2 regions of the Streptomyces sp. NPDC021115 genome follow, and region 1 is predicted to be linked to the other one. Evidence: riboswitches for the same ligand, from Rfam matches in the RefSeq annotation. Region 1 holds a riboswitch; the other holds the start of a gene.

Region 1 (7,065 bases):
CGGCCGGGAACACCGCCTCGTCCCTGCTGTACGGGTGGTCCCACGCACCGCTCAGCGTGGCGGCGGTGTGCGGCGCGTTCCGCAGCGGGTTGTCCTCCTTGAACCACTCGCCCGAACCGACCTTGTCGATCTCCGCACGGATCGCGATCATCGCGTCGCAGAACCGGTCCAGCTCCGCCAGGTCCTCGCTCTCCGTCGGCTCGATCATCAGCGTCCCGGCGACCGGGAACGACATCGTCGGCGCGTGGAACCCGTAGTCGATCAGGCGCTTGGCCACATCGTCCACCGTGACCCCGGTCGCCTTGGTGAGCGGCCGCAGATCCACCACGCACTCGTGCGCCACCAGCCCGCCGGGCCCGGTGTAGAGCACCTGGTAGTGCGGCTCCAGCCGCTTGGCGATGTAGTTGGCGCCGAGCACCGCGGCCTGGGTCGCGTGGCGCAGCCCCTCGGCGCCCATCAGCCGGACGTACGCCCAGGAGATCGGCAGGATGCCCGCCGAGCCCCACGGCGCGGCCGAGACCGGGCCGACGCCGGTGGCCGGTCCCGCGGCGGGCTGGAGCGGGTGGTTGGGCAGGTACGGCGCGAGGTGCTCGCGCACCGCGACCGGGCCGACGCCCGGACCGCCGCCGCCGTGCGGGATGCAGAACGTCTTGTGCAGGTTCAGATGGGAGACGTCGCCGCCGAAGCGGCCGGGCTCGGCCAGTCCGACCAGCGCGTTGAGGTTGGCGCCGTCCACGTAGACCTGGCCGCCCGCGTCGTGCACGGCCGCGCAGATCTCGGTGATGTGCTCCTCGAACACACCGTGGGTGGACGGGTAGGTGACCATGAGGACGGCCAGCTGGTCGCCGTACTGCTCGATCTTGGCGCGCAGGTCGGCGGCGTCAACCTCGCCGTCCTCGCCGGTCTTGACGACGACGACCTTCATGCCCGCCATCACGGCGCTCGCCGCGTTGGTGCCGTGCGCGGAGGACGGGATCAGGCACACCGTGCGCTGCGGCTCACCGTTGGCCCGGTGGTACGCCCGCACCGCCAGCAGCCCGGACAGCTCGCCTTGCGATCCGGCGTTCGGCTGGAGGGAGACCTTGTCGTAGCCGGTCACGTCGGCCAGCCGCTCCTCCAGCTCGCGGATCAGCGTCAGATAGCCGTGGGCCTGCTCGACCGGCGCGAAGGGGTGCAGCGCGCCGAACTCCGGCCAGGTGACCGGCTCCATCTCGGTGGTCGCGTTGAGCTTCATGGTGCAGGAGCCGAGCGGGATCATGCCCCGGTCCAGCGCGTAGTCCCGGTCGGCCAGCCGCCGCAGATAGCGCAGCATCGCGGTCTCGGAGCGGTACTGGTGGAAGACCGGATGGGTCAGGTACGCGTCCGAGCGCAGCAGCTCCGCGGGCAGCGCGTCGTCCACCGCGGCGTCCAGCTCGTCGATGCCGCTCGCGTCCCCGCCGTCGACGCCGAAGGCGGACCACACGGCGGCCAGCTGGGCGCGGCCTGTGGTCTCGTCGCACGCGATGCCCACATGGTCCGCGTCGGTCTGCCGGAGGTTGACCCCGGCCTCGCGGGCGGCGGCGACCACGTCGGCGGCCTTGCCGGGGACGCGCGCGGTGAGGGTGTCGAAGAAGGCGCCGTGCACCACCTCGACGCCGCCCGCCCGCAGCCCCTCGGCGAGGACGGCGGCGTAGCGGTGGGTGCGGCGGGCGATGGCCGCGAGCCCGTCCGGGCCGTGGTAGACCGCGTACATTCCGGCCATCACCGCGAGCAGGACCTGCGCGGTGCAGATGTTGCTGGTGGCCTTCTCGCGGCGGATGTGCTGCTCGCGGGTCTGGAGCGCCAGCCGGTACGCCTTGTCGCCGTCGGCGTCCTGCGAGACCCCGACGAGGCGTCCCGGCAGGCTGCGGGCGTGGGCGGAACGCACGGCCATGTACCCGGCGTGCGGGCCGCCGAAGCCCATGGGCACGCCGAACCGCTGGGTGCTGCCGACCGCGACGTCCGCGCCGAGCTCGCCGGGCGAGGTGAGCAGGGTGAGCGCGAGCAGATCGGCGGCCACGGTGACGATCGCGCCCAGTTCATGGGCCCGCTCGATCACCCGGCGCGGATCGCGGACCGCGCCGGAGGCGCCCGGGTACTGGAGCAGCACGCCGAAGACGCCGCGCTCGGCGGCCTCGTCCGGGATGCCGTCGGTCAGATCGGCGACCACGACCTCGACGCCGGTCGGCTCGGCGCGGGTCTCGATGACGGCGATGGTCTGCGGCAGACAGTCGGCGTCGACCAGGAAGACGCCCTCCTTGACCTTGCCGACGCGGCGCGAGAGCGCCATGGCCTCGGCGGCGGCCGTGGCCTCGTCCAGCAGCGAGGAACCTGCGGTGTCCAGTCCTGTCAGGTCGGAGACGACGGTCTGGAAGTTGAGCAGCGCCTCCAGCCGGCCCTGGGAGATCTCCGGCTGGTACGGCGTGTAGGCCGTGTACCAGGCGGGGTTCTCCATGACGTTGCGCAGGATCACCGGCGGGGTGAACGTGCCGTAGTAGCCGAGGCCGATCATGGACGGCAGCACCTGGTTGCGGTCGGCGAGGGCGCGCAGCTCGGCGAGGACCTCCGCCTCGCTGCGGGCCGGCGGCAGCCGCAGCGCCTCGGCGCTCTTTATGACCTCGGGTACGGCGGCGGCGGTCAGCTCGTCGAGGGAGCCGAAGCCGACCTGGGCGAGCATCTTGGCCTGCGCTCCGGCGTCGGGGCCGATGTGCCGCTGCTCGAATGGAGTACCGCGCTCCAGTTCGGCGAGCGAGATGCGGTGGGTGGTCATCTGCGGGGGCCTCCTGGTCAGGTACGACCGGCGAGGGGCACCGCGGTGCGGGTGCCCGGACGGCCTCCCCCTCTGTCATCTCAACCTGAGAGCTTCACCGGCCCGTGGTGCCTGACCGGCTTTCACCGTCGGTGAGGAGGGGTTCCGGAGCATGTGCTCCCCGTGGCCCACCCTGCTTTCCAGAGTGACCTCACCCGCACGGTACGTGTGCCTGAGAGATTCCGGGGAGGATTTGCTCCTTCGGCGCCCCCGACACCATCGTCGGAGGACTCTCCCGCACGGGGTCTACAGCCACAGCCAGCGTACCAGCGCGTCTGCCGTTGGGGGTTGGACAGTGGATGCCCGAGTGGCCGGGTACCCGGATGTGGCTTTTGGTAGGTATCACTGGACCATCGCCATCTGTGGGAGAGAGCGTGCAGACGGACATCGACCCGCGAACCCTCATCGGCCGCAAGGCGTTCGACCGCGAGGGCGCCAAGATCGGCACGGTGGACGAGGTCTACCTCGACGACGCGACCGGCGAGCCCGAGTGGGCGGCGGTACGCACGGGCCTGTTCAGCCGGGACGTCTTCGTCCCCCTCGAACCGAGCGAGGTCGTCGGCGACGCGCTGCGGGTGCCGTACGACCGGGCGCTGATCAAGGACGCCCCGGACCTCGGGGTCGGCCGCCATCTCTCCCCGGAGCAGGAGCTTCAGCTGTACCACCACTACGGTCTCGACGTCACCGGCTGACCGGGCCGCACCAGCGGCAGCGGCTCGCCCGGCTCCAGATCCGGGTCGTCCACGGCGAACGTCCGCACCCGGCCGGGCTCCGACCAGGGCACCTCGAACCGTATGGTCACCCGCCCCACCCCGCTGCCCTGCACCCAGCCCGCCCCGTACTCGGCGTGCCGCACATCGGCCCCGGGCAGCCACGCCCGCGGCCGCGCGGCGCCCTCAGCGGCCTCTGAGGCGCCCGGGGCGCCCGGGCCCTCCGGCTCCGGCGTCTCGGAGCCCGGGGCCCTCTCCGGCCCCTCCAGGGCCTCGTGGGCGGCCTCAGCCGCCTGCGCGGCCTGGGCGGCCTGGGCGAACAGATCCTCCTGCGTGTAGTCCGCGAGCCCGGAGACGCCCACCCCCAGCAGCCGCACGCCCGCCGTGGTGTCCACCCCGTCGATCAGCCGCGCCGCGGCCTCCTTGACCACGCCGGGGTCGTCGGTGGGCCCGCGCAGGGTCTCCGAACGGGTCAGCGTCGAGAAGTCGTACCGCCGCACCTTGATCACGACCGTGCGTCCGGAGCGGCCCGCCTCCCGCAGCCGCCGCACACAGCGGTCGGCCAGCCGCGCCACCTCCAGCTGCACCCGGGTGCGGTCGGTCACGTCGACGTCGAAGGTGTCCTCCACCGAGACGGACTTGGCGTCCCGCTCGGCGACCACCGCCCGCTCGTCCCGCCCGCTGGCCATCAGGTACAGCGACGCCCCGTGCGCCCGGCCCAGCAGCCGGACCAGCTCCGCCTCGCCCGCCTCCCGCGTCTCGGCGACGGTGTGGATGCCGACCCGGCGCAGCGCCTCCGCGGTGGCCGGGCCGACGCCCGGCAGGGTGCGCACCGGCATCGGGTCCAGCAGCTCCCGCTCCGTGCCGGGCTCGATGACCACCAGTCCGTCCGGCTTGGCCCGCTCGGAGGCGATCTTGGCGAGCATCTTGGAGCCGGCCAGGCCCACCGAGCCGGTCAGCCCGGTCACCGCGCGGATGTCGGCCCGCAGCCGCTCCCCCACGGCCACCGCCGCCGCCACCCGGGGCTCGGCGCCGCCCGCCTCCAGATCCACGAACGCCTCGTCCAGGCTCAGCGGCTCCACCAGTGGCGACAGCGCCCGCAGCAGCCCCATGACCTGATCGCTGACCTGGCGGTAGAGCGGGAAGCGTGGGGTGAGGTACGCCGCGTTCGGACAGAGCCTGCGGGCCTGCGCCATCGCCATGGCCGAGTGCACCCCGTGCACCCGCGCCTCGTACGACGCGGTGGCCACCACCCCGCGCGGCCCGAGGCCGCCCACGATCACCGGCTTTCCGCGCAGGCTGGGCTTGGCCGCCTGCTCCGCCGAAGCGTAGAAAGCGTCCATGTCCAGGTGGAGAATCGTCGGCGCACCCCTCACAGGTCCGATGCTGCCGCACACCACTGACAATCGGCGCGCACGGGGGACCCGAACCGCCCGGAGGGAGCGCTCTCAGCCCGCCCGGTTGCGGCGCCTGGCGAGTTCGTCGGCGGGGTTGTGGCCCACCAGCGTCTCGCCGGTGTCCACCCGCTCCCCGTGCAGCTGGGACAGCGCGCTCTCCACGTCCCGCCACACCACGCCCACGGCGATCCCGAAGACGCCCTGGCCGCCCTGGAGGAGGTCCACGACCTCGTCAGGCGAGGTGCACTCGTACACCGTCGCGCCGTCGCTCATCAGCGTCATCTGGGCCAGATCGTCCAGGCCCCTGGTGCGCAGGTGCTGGACGGCGGCCCGGATGTTCTGGAGGGACACGCCGGTGTCCAGCAGCCGCTTGACGATCTTGAGGACGACCACGTCCCGGAAGCTGTACAACCGCTGGCTGCCCGACCCGTAGGCGGGCCGCACGCTCGGCTCCACCAGGCCCGTGCGCGCCCAGTAGTCCAGCTGGCGGTAGGTGATGCCCGCGGCGGCGCACGCGGTGGGGCCGCGGTAGCCGACCGTCTCCTTACCCCCCGCGGCGGGCTCTCGCGATGCCGTGGGCTGTGCCGCGACCCGAGCCTTCAGTGCCGGATCGGCCGGTGCGCTCCCCTGGAGCGTGTACGGACCTCCGGCTGCCGTGCCGTCGCCGGTGCTTCTCACGCCGACCTCCGTCCTCGACCTGCCTCCTCGAAGGTAGGCAGTCACCCGGGGTGCGTCAACGATCGCCACACTCGGCACGCCGAGTGATAATCACCCTGAGAGTGGTTTCCCGTGTCCCTCGTCCGGGAAAGGCTACTCGAATGTGCTAGCGAGGTCCGGCAGACCGCTTCACTGGCTGCTGCTTCCGAAGTCCTCGGGCGAGATCTGGTCGAGGAACTCGCGGAACTTCTCCACCTCGTCCTCCTGCTCGTCCGGGATGGCGATACCGGCGTCGTCGAGCACGCCGTCGCTGCCGTAGATCGGCGTCCCGGTGCGCAGCGCGAGCGCTATGGCGTCGGACGGCCGCGCGCTGACCTCCACACCGCTGGCGAACACCAGCTCGGCGTAGAAGACCCCCTCGCGCAGATCCGTGATCCGGACCTCCGTGAGGGTCTGGCCGACCGCTTCGAGTACGTCTTTGAAAAGGTCGTGGGTCAGCGGGCGCGCCGGAGCCATGCCCTGCTGTGCGAAGGCGATCGCGGTCGCCTCCCCTGGTCCGATCCAGATGGGGAGGTACCGGTCGCCTCCCACTTCACGCAGGAGCACGATCGGTTGGTTGGAGGGCATTTCCACCCGGACACCCACGACGTCGAGCTCGTTCACACAGCAACCCTAGGACGTGCCCGGCCGGTTTGGATAGTCGGGGCCGGATCGGTCAGTGTGCGGCGGCCCGCAGCGCCGACTGCACCAGGGCCGCGTGCAGCCGGACGGAGAGCGTCGCCAGCTCCCGCGCGCTGGCCTCCGCATGCGCTCTGGTCTGCGGGTTTCGATGCAGCCGCAGCGGCGCGACGACCTGCTCGACCAGCCCGGCCTCGCGCTCGGCGGCCGCTTTCATGATCCGTAGATGGCGTGGTTCGAGGCCGAAACGGCCAAGCTCGGCGAGCAGCCGGGCGACGGTCACCGCCTCGACGTCGTATCCGCCGTGCGCGTCGGGCACGATCAGCCCGTACGACTCCCAGTCGGCCAGCTCCGCCTCGCTGACCTGCGCGGATGCCAGCAGCTCGGCCCGGCCCACCCGGGCCACGGTCGGGCCTTCCGGGGGCTCGAGGGCCCCCGGACCGGCTCCCGGCTCCAGCAGCTCGTGCGGCCGCGCTCCCGGCGAAACGGCAGGAAGCTGCGGCCTCTCACCCCGCTCCAGGGCCTCCAGGTGCTCCCGGATGACCTTCAGTGGCAGGTAGTGGTCACGCTGCATGCGGAGGATGAGAGCGAGCCGCTCCACATCCTCCTGACTGAACTTGCGGTAGCCCGACGGCGTGCGCCGCGGCTCCACCAGCCCTTCGGACTCCAAGAAGCGGATCTTGGAGATGGTGACTTCGGGGAACTCGTCCCGCAGCAGATTCAGCACGGCGCCGATGCTCATGGACCGGCCGCCCGGGCCGCCCGCGGGGGCGGTGCCGGTACCGGCACCGCCCGA
Region 2 (7,065 bases), on a different contig from region 1:
GGTAGCCCTCGGCGTACTTGTTGGTCAGGACCGAGCCCTGGGCCTCCATGACGGCGGCCGGAGCGAAGTTCTCCGAGGCGATCATCTCGAGGGTGGACTGCTGGCGGTGGAGTTCGGCGTCGACGGCGGCGGCGACGTCCGGGTCGAGCTCGTGGAGGGAGCTGTTCAGAAGCGACATCAGGGTCCCGATCGAAGTAAGGAGGGTCAGTTGTTGGAGAAGGTGGCGTATTCCTCGGCGGAGAGCAGGTCGTCCGGCTCGTCCGTCACCTTCACCTTGAACAGCCAGCCGCCCTCGAAGGGGGCGGAATTCACCAGCGCCGGGTCGTTCACCACGTCCTCGTTGATTTCGGTGACCTCACCGGAGACCGGCGCGTACAGGTCGCTGACCGACTTCGTGGACTCCAGCTCACCGCAGGTCTCACCGGCGGCGACCGCGGAGCCGACATCCGGGAGCTGGACGTACACGACATCGCCGAGCGCGTTGGCCGCGTATTCGGTGATGCCGATCGTCGACACGCCGTCCTGGTCGGCGGCCGACAGCCACTCGTGCTCCTTGCTGTAGCGCAGCTGCTGGGGGTTGCTCATGGTCCGATTCTCCTGGATAGGGGGGAGTGCATGGGAAACGGGTCTTTACTGGTGAGACAGAGGTTTCAGCGCTCGCGGCGGTAGAAGGGGAGCGCGACCACCTCGTAAGGCTCCCGGGTACCGCGGATGTCCACCGACACTCCCGGGCTGCCGGGCGCGGCGTGCTCCGCGTCGACGTACGCCATGGCGATCGGCTTCCCCAGGGTCGGGGACGGGGCGCCCGAGGTGACCCGGCCGATCTCCGAGCCGTCGGGGCCCGTCACGGCGTATCCGGCGCGCGGCACCCGGCGGCCCTCGGCGACCAGGCCGACGAGCGTGCGCGGCGGCCGCGCCTCGGCCTCGCGCGCGGCGGCCTCCAGCGGCCCGCGGCCGACGAAGTCGCCGGGCTTGCCGAACTTCACCACCCGGCCGAGCCCCGCGTCGAACGGGGTCGTGTCGGTGCCCAGCTCGTGCCCGTACAGCGGCATCCCCGCCTCGAGGCGCAGCGTGTCCCGGCAGGACAGACCGCACGGCACCAGGCCCACCGGGGCGCCCGCCTCGGTCAGCGCCTGCCAGACCCGCTCGGCGTCGTCCGGCGCGACGAACAGCTCGAAGCCGTCCTCGCCGGTATAGCCGGTACGGGCGATCAGCGCGTCCACGCCGGCGACGGTGCCGGGCAGCCCCGCGTAGTACTTCAGCCCGTCCAGGTCGGCGTCGGTGAGGCCCTTGAGGATGCCGGGGGACTGCGGCCCCTGGACGGCGAGCAGCGCGTACGCGTCGCGGTCGTCCCGTACGACGGCGTCGAAGCCGGTGGCGCGCTCGGTCAGCGCGTCCAGCACCACCTGGGCGTTCGAGGCGTTGGCCACGACCAGGAACTCCTGCTCGGCGAGCCGGTAGACGATCAGGTCGTCGAGGATGCCGCCCTCGCCGTCGCAGATCATCGTGTAGCGGGCGCGGCCCACGGCGAGCGCCGAGAGATGACCGACCAGGGCGTGGTCGAGGGCGTCGGCGGCCTGCGGCCCGGTGAGAGCGATCTCACCCATGTGGGAGAGGTCGAAGAGCCCGGCGCGGGTGCGCACCGCGGTGTGCTCGTCGCGCTCGCTCCCGTACCGCAGCGGCATGTCCCAGCCGGCGAAGTCGGTCATGGTGGCGCCGAGCGCACGGTGGACGGCGTCCAGCGCGGTGCGGCGGGGCGTGGGCGGGGCGTCGGTCATGGTGCGGCTCCCAGGGGCATGATCACGGCGATGACAGTGACGGGCGGGGCGGATGGGACGACAAGGACGGCGCTGCGTCCTCCCCATCTGTCATCGGAACCTGAGAGGTTCGCCGTGACCACTCCCGCGCGGCGGGACGGCCGGGCTTGCACCTTGGGTGGAGCCACCGGCTTCGGCGGCCCGCTTTTCAGATCTGCCTCATCCATGCGGTATCGGGGCCTGAGAGATTCAAGGGAGGACTTGCTCCTTCGGCGCCTCGGACGACCGGCGGACTGCCGGTGGACGAGAACTCTCCCGCGCGGATTCAAGCGGCCGGTATGGAGTTTTGCGCGGTCATCATCGCACGTCCGCTCCTGAAGGGAACCCTTGATCTTGCGCCGTATCTGTGAGCGGGGTCGCGCCGGGGCCTCCTTGATGGACATTACCTTTTCTTGACACTCTCGGGGTACGGAGCCGCTTGACCGACCTTGGAGGACGATCACGGTGCACGGGCAGGGAACATACGCGACAACCCGAGGAACCCTGCCCGCGCGGCAGGAGCGGACCCCGCAGGAGCCGCCGTCGCAGCGAACGGGCGGCACAATCCGGCCGGACCGCCGCTCCGCCGTGCACGACCTGCGCGGCGGAGTGGGGGCGGAGCTGCGCTACCCGGCGCGTGACCTGATCATCGCCTCGGGGCTGCCCGGCAGCGGCAAGTCGACCCTGATCAACCGGGTGGTCCCGGGCGCCGACCCGAGCGGCGCGGCCGTGGTGCGGGTCGACTCGCAGAACACCCGGGAGGCATGGGAGAGACGCATGCCCCGCTGGCTGCCGTACGCGGTCTACCGGCCGCTGGTCCGCTGCGCCCACTACGTGGGGCTGCGCCGGGCGCTCACCTCCGGCGCGAGCGTCGTCGTCCACGACTGCGGCTCGCAGCCCTGGGTGCGCCGCTGGCTGGCCAGGGACGCCCGGCGCACCGGCCGCGGGCTGCACCTGGTGCTGCTGGACGTGGACCCCACGGTCGCCCTGGAGGGTCAGGCCGCCCGCGGCCGCGGGGTCTCCGGATCTGCCTTCGGGCGGCACCGGCGGGCGATGGGCCAACTGGTGGCGCGGGTGGAGGGCGGGCTTCCGCCCGAGGGCTGCGCATCGGCCGTTCTGCTCGACCGGGCAACCGCGAGCGTGCTGCGAAGCATCTCCTTCGAGTGACAGGGCTGCTGACGCGGCTGCTGACGCGTCCGCGCCGAAGAATGCGGCCGCCCGGCGTGAGGAAGTGCTGTGGAGATGACCGGGCGGCCCATGGCCTTCCGCCGCGCAGCCGTTAAGGTGCTGGTGCAGGTCGGACGAGATGGCGGTTGGACGAAGATGAGTATCCCGGAGCACCAGGGCATAACCCCCGCTCACGGAGGATTTCCCGACGGCGCTTATCCCGCGTTCCCCGGCAATGAGCTGGAAGAGGTGCTGGCCGCCTCGATCGGGGTCCCGGGCGCCGGAGCGCGGATCGTGGAGACGCTCGCCCGAAGTCATGTCTGGATCCCGCTGCCGAGCGGCGGCGGCCCCGACAGCCGCAGCCTCGACCTGCCCACCCTGGAGATCGAGGGCCAGGCGTACGTCCCGGTCTTCAGCTCCGAGCAGCAGTTCCTCCAGATCGTCGGCGGCCATATGTCGTTCACCGTCGCCCCGGCCGTCGAGTTCGCCCGCGGGCTGCCGCCGCAGCTCGGCATCGCGGTGAACCCGGACGGGCCGGTCGGCGTCCCGCTGCCGCCGGCCGCGGTCGAGGAGCTGTGCAAGGCCGGGCGCAGCGAGCTGGACGGCCCCGCGCGCGGGGGCCGGGTGCGGCTGTTCGAGCCGGACTGGCAGGAGGAGCCCGTCGACTTCCTGGCCGCGGCCGGGATCGAGTTCGGGAGGGAGCCCGGGGTACGCACCGCGCGTCGCGCGCTGGCCAGCGTCGAGGGTGATCAGCCTGCGCTCTTCGTCGGGGTCCAGCTGGACGCGCCGGGCCCCGACGGGCAGGCGCTCGCGGTGGAGGCGCTCGGCCGGGCGCTGGGCACCGTACCGGTCCCGTGGACGGTACAGCTCGTCGCACTGGACGTCGCGCAGGGTGACCCCGTGGCCACCTGGATGCTGGAGCGCGTACGGCCGTTCTACGACCGTGACCTGTGACGCACTCCGGGGACGGCCATGCGGGCCCGTAAGCTGGTTGGATGACCAGACGGGGCGGCGCGCGTCCCGGTGAGATACGGGCAAGGCCGAGAGAGGGGCGGACCCAGGTGAGCGCGGGCGCGGATTGGGGGGCGGCTGCCGGTCAGGTCGAGCGAATGCTTCAGCAGGTCGCTCCCGGCCGGTACGACGCCTACGAGGCGCTGCTGCACGCCCTCGCCGGGGGTCAGGTCTGGATGTTGCTGTGGCACGGCGCGCCCGGCGACCCCGACGCCCAGTACGGCAACATGGACATGGGCGGCCACGGCTACGCACCGTGCGTGACCTCCGCCCAGGAACTCGCCGCCAGCGGCTGGGATCGCGCGCACGAGGTCGTCGACGCGCGCCGGATCGCCGACTCGCTCTACCGCGACCACTACGGTCTGTGGCTCAACCCGCACGCCCCCGGCGGCGGGGTCGGCATCCCCTGGCTCGACCTGCGGCGGATCGCGGGCGGCCTCGACCGGCTGCCCGCCGGTCCGCTGCGGGTGACCGAGCCCGCGATCGAAATCCCGCAGTTCTACGCCCTGTTGGGGCAGAACGCGCACCGCACCGCCGCCGTGCGGTCGCTGCGCCGGGCCTGGGTGCAGCCCGCACTGGGCGCCCCGTACCTGGCCATCGGGCTCGATCTGTACGACAACGGCCAGCAGGCCGTGGAGTCGGTGCGGCTGATGATGCAGCAGTCGGTGGGCGTGGTGCCGGAGGGGCTGCCGGTCTCCACGGTCGAGCTGTCGGACGAGCACGACCCGGTGGCGATGTGGATGCGGGTCAACGCCCGGCCGTTCTTCGACCGCGACGCCTACAACGCGGCGCCCGCGCCGCCGCCCCCGTCGTACGGGTACGGCTATCCGCCGCAGCGTCACGCGTACTGAGCCGGTACCGAACCGATTTCCCTGAACCGCCCCGCCGCGAACTGCCTGCGGCGGGGCGGTTGTTACTGATGCGTTCTCGGGTCGCGACTGTCCGTATACCGGAACCGCTTACTGCACATCACGGTTAGGCATCCATTGCCCGTGGGTACTGGCGGGTGATCACAAACGCGATGAAGACTCCCGCTCCAAGGGGAGTGGTTCCTGCATTCCTGCATAACACCCCCTTTCGCTCACCTTGTGAACTTAAGCCGCCACAGCGGCGAGTCGTGGGCCGGTCACCACCGGTCGAGAGGGGTCCCCACCACGATGACGGCACCATTGCCCGGCACGAGCACCGACGAGGGGCCGGTCGCGACTGCCGATGTAGCGGCGAATGTGGTCAAGGCATCGGTCGAGGGAAGATCGCTGCGACAGATCGCCTGGAGACGCCTCAAACGCGACAAGTTGGCGCTTACGGGTGGAGCCGTGGTCCTCTTTCTCGTGCTAGTGGCGATCTTCGCGCCGCTGATCGTGAGTCTGCTGGGCCATCCGCCCAACGAGTTCCACCAGGAAGAGATCGACCCGCTCTTCGGCACCCCCAAGGGCGGCCTGGGCGGCATCAGTTCGGACTTCCTCTTCGGCGTCGAGCCCTCCAACGGCCGCGACGTGTTCAGCCGCGTCGTCTACGGCGCGCGCATCTCGCTGCTGGTGGCCTTCCTCGCGGCCCTGGTCGCCGTCGTCCTCGGCACCGTTTTCGGCATCATCGCCGGATATTTCGGTGGCTGGGTGGACTCGGTGATCAGCCGGGTGATGGACATGCTGCTGGCCTTCCCGCAGCTGCTGTTCATCATCTCCCTGGTCTCGGTGCTCCCGAACGACCTGCTGGGCCTGACTGGCAGCGGGGTGCGCATCGCGGTCCTGGTCTCCGTCATCGGCTTCTTCGGCTGGCCGTACGTCGGCCGCATCGTGCGCGGCCAGACGCTGTCGCTGCGCGAGAAGGAGTACGTGGAGGCCGCGCGCAGCCTCGGCGCCGGCCGCCGCTACATCCTCTTCCGCGAGCTGCTGCCCAACCTGGTGGCGCCGATCACCGTCTACGCGACGCTGATGATCCCCACCAACATCCTCACCGAGGCGGCGCTCAGCTTCCTGGGAGCGGGCGTGAAGCCGCCGACCGCGTCCTGGGGCCAGATGCTCTCCAAGGCGGTGGGCACCTACGAGGACGATCCCATGTTCATGATCATCCCGGGTGCGGCGATCTTCGTGACGGTGCTGGCCTTCAACCTGTTCGGCGACGGCGTCCGCGACGCCCTCGACCCCAAGGGCACCCGATGAGGCGCCCCGGCCGCGGACACCAGGCGGCTCCCCGAAGCTTTCCCCGCGCCATGCCACGTACCGCTATCCCGGAGGTTGCAGGAACCATGAAACCCCTACGTTCGTCGAGAAGCAGGCGGATCGTCGGCGCGACGGCTGTCGTCTGCGCCCTGCTGGCCACCGCGGCGTGCGGCGGCGGCGACGACGAAAAATCCTCCGGTGCCGGATTCAACGCGGGTGCGAAGGGCGTCGCCAACAAGTCCGCCAAGAAGGGCGGCACCCTCAAGTTCATCAACAAGCAGAACTTCGACTCGCTCGACCCGCAGCGCCAGTACTACGGCTTCGCCTGGGACTTTGCCCGGTTCTACTCGCGTCAACTCATCACGTACGCGCCGAAGCCGGGCGAAGCCTCCAACGAGCTGGTTCCCGACCTGGCCACCTCCACCGGCAAGATCACGGATGACGGCAAGACGTACACCTACACCCTGCGCGACGGGGTCACCTGGGAGGACGGCTCGCCGATCACCTCCAAGGACGTCAAGTACGGCATCGAGCGCATCTGGGCCAAGGACGTCGTCTCCGGCGGTCCCGGCTATCTGCGCCAGGTCCTCGACCCCAAGGGTGAGTACAAGGGCCCGTACAAGGACAAGTCCAAGGACAAGCTCGGGCTGAAGACGATCGAGACGCCGAACGACAAGACGATCGTCTTCCGTCTCGCCGAGCCCAACGGTGACTTCGAGCAGATGCTCGCGATGCCCACCGGCTCGCCGGTCAAGCAGGAGAAGGACACCGGCGCCCAGTACACCAACCGGCCGTTCTCCTCCGGTCCGTACAAGCTCAAGTCGTACACCCCGGGCAAGAGCCTGGCCCTGGTGCGCAACGACAAGTGGAAGAAGTCGTCCGACCCGGTCCGCGCCGCCCTGCCGGACCAGGTCACGGTCACCTTCAAC

The links. Region 1 has a riboswitch for glycine ahead of gcvP (aminomethyl-transferring glycine dehydrogenase). Riboswitches for the same ligand answer to the same signal wherever they lie in the genome.
Region 2: it holds a riboswitch for glycine, as region 1 does, so the genes downstream of both, gcvT (glycine cleavage system aminomethyltransferase GcvT) here and gcvP (aminomethyl-transferring glycine dehydrogenase) in region 1, are expected to answer to the same signal.

What each region holds. Positions count from the first base shown of each region.
Region 1 is NZ_JBIRQF010000018.1:7,749-14,813, reverse strand. It holds gene gcvP (aminomethyl-transferring glycine dehydrogenase) at 1-2,788, opposite strand, end outside; glycine riboswitch at 2,978-3,075, opposite strand; gene ACH4TL_RS35980 (PRC-barrel domain-containing protein) at 3,202-3,519, shown strand; gene ACH4TL_RS35975 (DNA polymerase IV) at 3,495-4,913, opposite strand; gene ACH4TL_RS35970 (MerR family transcriptional regulator) at 4,986-5,612, opposite strand; gene ACH4TL_RS35965 (bifunctional nuclease family protein) at 5,781-6,254, opposite strand; gene ACH4TL_RS35960 (MerR family transcriptional regulator) at 6,307-7,065, opposite strand, start outside.
Region 2 is NZ_JBIRQF010000001.1:280,234-287,298, reverse strand. It holds gene glyA (serine hydroxymethyltransferase) at 1-178, opposite strand, end outside; gene gcvH (glycine cleavage system protein GcvH) at 205-585, opposite strand; gene gcvT (glycine cleavage system aminomethyltransferase GcvT) at 651-1,778, opposite strand; glycine riboswitch at 1,976-2,085, opposite strand; gene ACH4TL_RS01275 (AAA family ATPase) at 2,256-2,963, shown strand; gene ACH4TL_RS01270 (enhanced serine sensitivity protein SseB) at 3,120-3,917, shown strand; gene ACH4TL_RS01265 (enhanced serine sensitivity protein SseB C-terminal domain-containing protein) at 4,073-4,825, shown strand; gene ACH4TL_RS01260 (ABC transporter permease) at 5,132-6,136, shown strand; gene ACH4TL_RS01255 (ABC transporter substrate-binding protein) at 6,223-7,065, shown strand, end outside.